One region of the Pseudomonas sp. P110(2024) genome, then DNA from elsewhere that is predicted to be linked to it. Evidence: predicted binding sites of a transcription regulator. Region 1 holds the regulator's gene; the other holds the start of a gene.
The links. The regulator sigma-54, encoded in region 1, starts transcription at its own class of promoters, with help from an activator protein. The targets are predictions, from matches to a motif close to ANTGGCATNNANNTTGCTNT.
Positions count from the first base shown of each region.

Region 2: the regulator sigma-54 is predicted to act here: its motif matches at 1,409-1,428, upstream of flgB (flagellar basal body rod protein FlgB).

Region 1 is NZ_JBLIYT010000006.1:10,772-14,133, forward strand. Features, by position in the region: gene lptA (lipopolysaccharide transport periplasmic protein LptA) at 1-339, shown strand, start outside; gene lptB (LPS export ABC transporter ATP-binding protein) at 340-1,065, shown strand; gene AC25ND_RS10670 (RNA polymerase factor sigma-54) at 1,239-2,738, shown strand; gene hpf (ribosome hibernation-promoting factor, HPF/YfiA family) at 2,817-3,125, shown strand; gene ptsN (PTS IIA-like nitrogen regulatory protein PtsN) at 3,138-3,362, shown strand, end outside.
Region 2 is NZ_JBLIYT010000013.1:126,613-129,974, forward strand. Features, by position in the region: gene AC25ND_RS20795 (chemotaxis protein CheV) at 1-284, shown strand, start outside; gene cheR (protein-glutamate O-methyltransferase CheR) at 336-1,163, shown strand; gene AC25ND_RS20805 (hypothetical protein) at 1,218-1,364, opposite strand; gene flgB (flagellar basal body rod protein FlgB) at 1,476-1,883, shown strand; gene flgC (flagellar basal body rod protein FlgC) at 1,886-2,329, shown strand; gene flgD (flagellar hook assembly protein FlgD) at 2,343-3,035, shown strand; gene flgE (flagellar hook protein FlgE) at 3,066-3,362, shown strand, end outside.

The DNA.
Region 1 (3,362 bases):
ATGATCAAAGGCAACACCGTGACCATGACCCGCGCCGCCTCCGGCGACATCGACGTGGTCACCTCGGTGGGCAACCTGGCCTACTTCGAGCAACAGCAGAGCGCCGCCAAGCCCGACAAGATGAAAGGCTGGGCCGTGACCATCCAGTACCAGGCGCAGAAAGACATGGTGATCCTCACCGATCGCGCCAAGGTCGAGAACGAAGGCAACACCACCGAAGGCGAGAAGATCGTCTACAACACCAAGACCCAGGTGGCTACCGCCGGTCGCGGTGGCAACGTGACTGCACCACGTCAGCGCATCGACATGGTCATTCAACCGAAGAAAAAGGCCGAGTAAATGGCAACCCTCAAAGCCCAGCACCTGGCCAAGAGCTACAAGGGCCGGCAGGTCGTTCGCGACGTCAGCCTGTCCATCGACAGCGGCCAGATCGTCGGCCTGCTAGGCCCCAACGGCGCCGGCAAGACCACCTGTTTCTACATGATCGTCGGCCTGGTCCAGGCCGACCAAGGTCGCGTGCTGATCGACAGCCTCGACGTCAGCCACCAACCCATGCACGGGCGCGCCCAGGCCGGTATCGGCTACCTGCCGCAGGAAGCCTCGATCTTCCGCAAGCTGTCGGTGGCCGACAACATCATGGCCATCCTCGAGACACGCAAGGACCTCGACCGTGACGGTCGGCGCAAGGAGCTGGAAAGCCTGCTGCAGGAGTTCCACATCAGCCATATCCGCGACAACCTCGGCATGAGCCTCTCCGGCGGCGAACGCCGCCGCGTCGAGATCGCCCGTGCCCTGGCCACCGCGCCCAAGTTCATCCTGCTGGACGAACCTTTTGCCGGTGTCGACCCGATCTCTGTCGGCGACATCAAGCAGATCATCCACCACCTCAAGAACAAGGGTATCGGCGTACTGATCACCGACCACAACGTTCGCGAGACCCTGGACATCTGCGAGACCGCCTACATCGTCAACGATGGCCAGCTGATCGCCGAAGGCGACGCCGAGACCATCCTGGCCAACCAGCTGGTCAAGGAAGTATACCTGGGGCACGAGTTCCGACTCTGACCCTGGCCTGCCCGGAGCACTGGCGCAGGCGCCTGTTCGAGGCTTAAGTTGTTACAGTGCTCTAGGCAAACGCTGCAATTTCAGGCATATAACTTGCTTAAAATCGGCGCCCAGGCGCCCTCCGTGTAGTGGATGGCGCATGCGCGCCGGCAACAAGGTATCAAGCCCCAGCCATGAAACCATCGCTCGTCCTAAAAATGGGCCAGCAACTGACGATGACCCCGCAGTTGCAACAGGCCATCCGTCTGCTTCAGCTCTCCACCCTGGACCTCCAGCAGGAAATCCAGGAAGCGCTGGAGTCCAATCCGATGCTCGAACGTCAGGAAGACGGCGAGGACTTCGACAACAGCGACCCGATGGCGGACAACGCCGAGAACAAGCCGGCCGCCGAAGTCCAGGACAACAGCTTCCAGGAAACCAGTACCAGCAGCACCGCGGAAAACCTCGAAGACGGCGAATGGGCCGAGCGCATCCCCAACGAACTGCCGGTCGACACCGCCTGGGAGGACATCTACCAGACCAGCGCCAGTAGCCTGCCGAGCAATGATGACGACGAGTGGGACTTCACCACCCGCACCTCGGTCGGCGAGAGCCTGCAGAGTCACCTGCTGTGGCAGCTCAACCTGGCGCCGATGTCCGACACCGACCGCCTGATCGCCGTCACCCTGATCGACAGCATCAACGGCCAGGGCTACCTGGAGGACTCCCTCGAAGAAATCTGCGCAGGCTTCGACCCGGAACTCGACATCGAGCTGGACGAGGTCGAGGCGGTGCTGCACCGCATCCAGCAGTTCGAACCCGCCGGCATCGGCGCCCGCTCCCTGGGCGAATGCCTGCTGCTGCAACTGCGCCAACTGCCGGCCTCGACGCCTTGGATGGGTGAGGCCCAGCGCCTGGTCACCGACTTCATCGACCTGCTCGGCAGCCGCGACTACAGCCAGCTGATGCGCCGCATGAAGCTCAAGGAAGACGAGCTGCGCCAGGTCATCGAACTGGTGCAGACCCTCAACCCGCGCCCCGGCTCGCAGATCGAGTCCAGCGAGCCCGAGTACGTCGTGCCCGACGTCATCGTGCGCAAGGACAGCGAGCGCTGGCTGGTCGAGCTCAACCAGGAAGCGGTACCGCGCCTGCGGGTCAACCCGCAGTACGCCGGCTTCGTTCGCCGCGCCGACACCAGCGCCGACAACACCTTCATGCGCAACCAGCTGCAGGAAGCGCGCTGGTTCATCAAGAGCCTGCAGAGCCGCAACGAGACGCTGATGAAGGTGGCGACACAGATCGTCGAGCACCAGCGCGGCTTCCTCGACCATGGCGACGAGGCCATGAAGCCGCTGGTGCTGCACGATATCGCCGAGGCGGTGGGCATGCACGAGTCGACCATTTCCCGGGTGACCACGCAGAAATACATGCACACCCCGCGCGGCATCTACGAACTGAAATACTTTTTCTCCAGCCACGTGAGCACCGCCGAAGGCGGCGAATGCTCGTCCACGGCGATTCGCGCGATCATCAAGAAACTGGTGGCGGCGGAAAATCAGAAAAAGCCATTGAGTGACAGCAAGATCGCTGGTTTACTGGAGGCACAAGGCATCCAGGTAGCCCGTCGCACCGTCGCCAAGTACCGCGAATCGTTGGGCATCGCCCCATCAAGCGAGCGCAAGCGACTGATGTAGCCCCAGGATGTGCCACAGCGTTTCAGTGGCAGGTGCAAGACCTGCCTCTTTATGCACGGGCAACAAAGGAGAAGCTGTATGCAAGTCAACATCAGTGGACAGCATGTAGAAGTCACCCAACCACTGCGCGATTACGTGCTCGAGAAGCTCGCCCGCGTGGAGGGTCATTTCGACAAGATCACCAATGCGACGGTGATCATGAAGGTCGAGAAGCTGCAGCAGAAGGTGGAAGCCACACTCCAGATTCCCGGTGGCGAAGTCGTCGCCAACGCCGAACACCAAGACATGTACGCGGCGATCGACGCCCTGGCCGACAAACTCGATCGCCAACTGAAAAAACACAAGGAAAAACAGCAAAGCCTGCTGCAAGGCGCAGCCGCCCGCTGATCCCCCTCATCCATGATCCGACTTGAAACCATCCTGACCCCCGGCCGTTCACTCGTGAACGTGCCGGGCGGCAGCAAGAAGCGCGCCCTGGAAAAGGTCGCCACCCTGATCGCCGAGCAAGTACCCGAGCTGGAGATGCAAGATGTCTTCGACAAGCTCATCGCTCGGGAAAAACTCGGCTCCACCGGTTTTGGCAATGGCATCGCCATTCCGCACTGCCGGCTTGTGGGTTGCAGC
Region 2 (3,362 bases), on a different contig from region 1:
TGGACTACCTGCGTAAGCTGGTGGACGAGGGCAAGCGTCCGGAGGAAGAGTTCCTCATGATGATCTCGGATATTGAAATGCCGGAAATGGACGGCTATACCCTCACGGCGGAGATCCGCAGCGATCCGCGTATGCAAAAGCTGCACATCTGCCTGCATACTTCGCTGTCCGGGGTATTCAACCAGGCGATGGTCAAGAAGGTCGGTGCTGATGACTTCCTGGCCAAGTTCAGGCCGGACGATCTTGCCCAGCGCGTGGTCGATCGGATCAAGGCGAGTCATTGAAACGGCCGGGGCTCGTCCCCGGCGCTAGCGATTTAAGAAGAGGCGGCAGCATTGTCTACGGGTAATTTGGATTTCGAACAGTTCCGGGTCTTCCTGGAGAAAGCCTGTGGCATCCTGCTGGGCGAGAATAAGCAGTACCTGGTCTCCAGCCGTCTCAACAAGCTGATGGAGCAACAGGGCATCAAGTCGCTGGGCGAATTGGTGCAGCGCATCCAGACCCAGCCACGCAGTGGTTTGCGCGAGCAGGTGGTCGATGCCATGACCACCAACGAGACGCTGTGGTTTCGCGACACCTACCCGTTCGAAGTGCTCAAGAGCAAGGTGATCCCGGAGTTCATCAAGAACAATCCGGGCCAGCGGCTGCGCATCTGGTCGGCGGCCTGTTCGTCGGGGCAGGAGCCGTATTCGATCTCGATGTCGATCGACGAGTTCGAGCGCACCAACCTCGGCCAGTTGAAGATGGGCGCGCAGATTGTTGCCACCGACCTGTCCGGCGCCATGCTCAACAACTGCAAGACTGGCGAGTACGACAGCCTGGCCATTGCCCGTGGCCTGTCCCAGGAGCGCCTGCAGCGCTACTTCGACCCCAAGGGGCCGGGGCGCTGGGCGGTCAAGCCGCCGATCCGCAGTCGCGTCGAGTTCCGTTCGTACAACCTGCTCGACAGCTATGCGCCGCTGGGCAAATTCGACATTGTGTTCTGCCGCAACGTGCTGATCTACTTCTCGGCTCAGGTCAAGAAGGACATCCTCATGCGCATTCACAGCACGCTCAAGCCTGGTGGCTACCTGTTCCTTGGCGCGTCCGAGGCGCTCAACGGGTTGCCGGACCACTATCAGATGGTCCAGTGCAGTCCAGGGATCATTTACCAGGCCAAGTAAGGTCGGGCAAAAAAGGCCGGTGTCTTGCGACACCGGCCTTTTTTGTTCCTGTTGTCAGGGCGTGGTCTTGAGTTTGAGGTTGCCGGTCGGCGGGGGATAGCCCTTGACGTCAATTTTTTGTTTTGCCGCTTTTGCCGCCTGGCAATTGCCGCTTGATGCGCGCAAAGCGGAAGCGCCTTGCCGCTTTTCTGGCAGCGCCATCGCCTATTTGATCGGCTGGCCCCCTATTTACGAGGGTTTTGATGGTTGGCACAGCCCTTGCTAAAGCCTAAGCCAACGAAACTCTGGTCAACCTCCGAAGGTTTCCCCGATATGAGCATCAGCTTCGACAAAGCGCTCGGCATCCACGAAAAGGCGCTGGGCTTTCGCGCCCAGCGTGCCGAGGTGCTGGCCAACAACATCGCCAACGCCGACACGCCCAACTACAAGGCGCGTGACATGGACTTCTCTTCGGTGCTCGCCGCCGAGGCCGATAAACAGCAGAACGGACGTATCGCCCTGGACCGCACCAACAGCCGTCACATCGAGGCCGAAGGCCTGGCGATGATGGACGACACGTTGCAGTACCGCACCCCGATGCAGCCGTCGATCGACCAGAACACCGTGGACGCGCAGATCGAGCAATCGAACTACACCGAAAACGCCGTTGGCTTCCAGGCCAGCTTCACCCTGCTCAACAGTAAATTCAAAGGGCTGGTATCGGCCCTGCGCGGAGAGTGACCATGTCCCTTGCCAGTGTCTTCAACATCGCCGGTAGCGGCATGAGCGCGCAGAATACGCGCCTGAACACCGTCGCTTCGAACATCGCCAACGCCGAGACGGTGTCCTCGAGCATCGACCAGACCTACCGCGCCCGCCACCCGGTATTCGCCACCACCTTCCAGCAGGCCCAGAGCGGCGCGGGCCAGTCGCTGTTCGAGGATCAGGGCGAGGCGGGGCAGGGCGTTCAGGTCAAGGGCATCATCGAGGACCAGAGCAACCTCGAGGCCCGCTACGAGCCGAACCACCCGGCGGCGAACAAGGACGGCTACGTCTACTACCCGAACGTCAACGTGGTCGAGGAGATGGCCGACATGATCTCCGCCAGTCGCGCGTTCCAGACCAACGCCGAACTGATGAACACCGCCAAGAACATGATGCAGAAAGTGCTGACCCTGGGTCAGTAAGCAGGGAGCCGTAATGACTACCACCAATACCGATACCAAGGTCGGCAGCGGCTATCTGGATTCGCTGCAGAAGCCTGCCAACAAGAGCAACACCGGGCAGGCCGGCAGCGCGCTGGGCAAGGATGCGTTCCTGCAGTTGCTGGTGACGCAGATGAAGAACCAGAACCCGCTGGATCCCCAGGACAACGGCGAATTCGTCGCGCAGTTGGCCCAGTTCAGCAGCCTCGAGGGCATCCAGTCGCTGAAGGAGTCGGTCGACGGCATCCTCACCGGCATTGGTTCGTCCCAGGCGCTGCAGGCCACTTCGCTGGTCGGTCGCTCGGTGATCGTGGCGAGCGACAAGGCGGTGGTCGACACCACCAAGAGCTTCAATGGCCAGGTCGTGGTGCCGTCGAACATCACCGAGGGCAAGGTCAGCATCAAGGACAAGGATGGCAACGTGGTCAAGACCATCGACCTGGGGGCGCGCAAGGCCGGTACCGCCGACTTCATCTGGGACGGCAAGAACGAGAAGGGCGAGGCGGTCGAGCCGGGCACCTATACCTTCAGTGCCGAGACCAAGGTCGACGGCAAGGCCAAGACGCTGGCCACGCTGCTGCCGGCCAAGGTCAACAGTGTCAGCTTCCAGAACGGCAGCGAGATGATGCTCGACCTGGCCGGTATCGGCAAAGTCGGCATCTCCAAAGTAACCACCATCGGAATCTAACGCCGCAGCATCGGCACAAGGAGCGAGTAAATGTCTTTCAATATCGGCCTTAGCGGTCTCTACGCGGCGAACAAGGCTCTGAACGTTACCGGCAACAACATTGCCAACGTCGCCACCACCGGTTTCAAATCGTCGCGCGCCGAGTTCGGCGACCAGTATTCGCAGTCCATCCGTGGCACCGCCGGCGGCAAGACCCAGGTGGGCAGCGGCGTGAAGACCATGGCGGTCTCGCAGATGTTCAACCCGGGCAACATCAATGGCACCGGCCAGGCGCTGGACATGGCCATCGACGGCAACGGCTTCTTTGCCCTGAATGACAACGGCTCG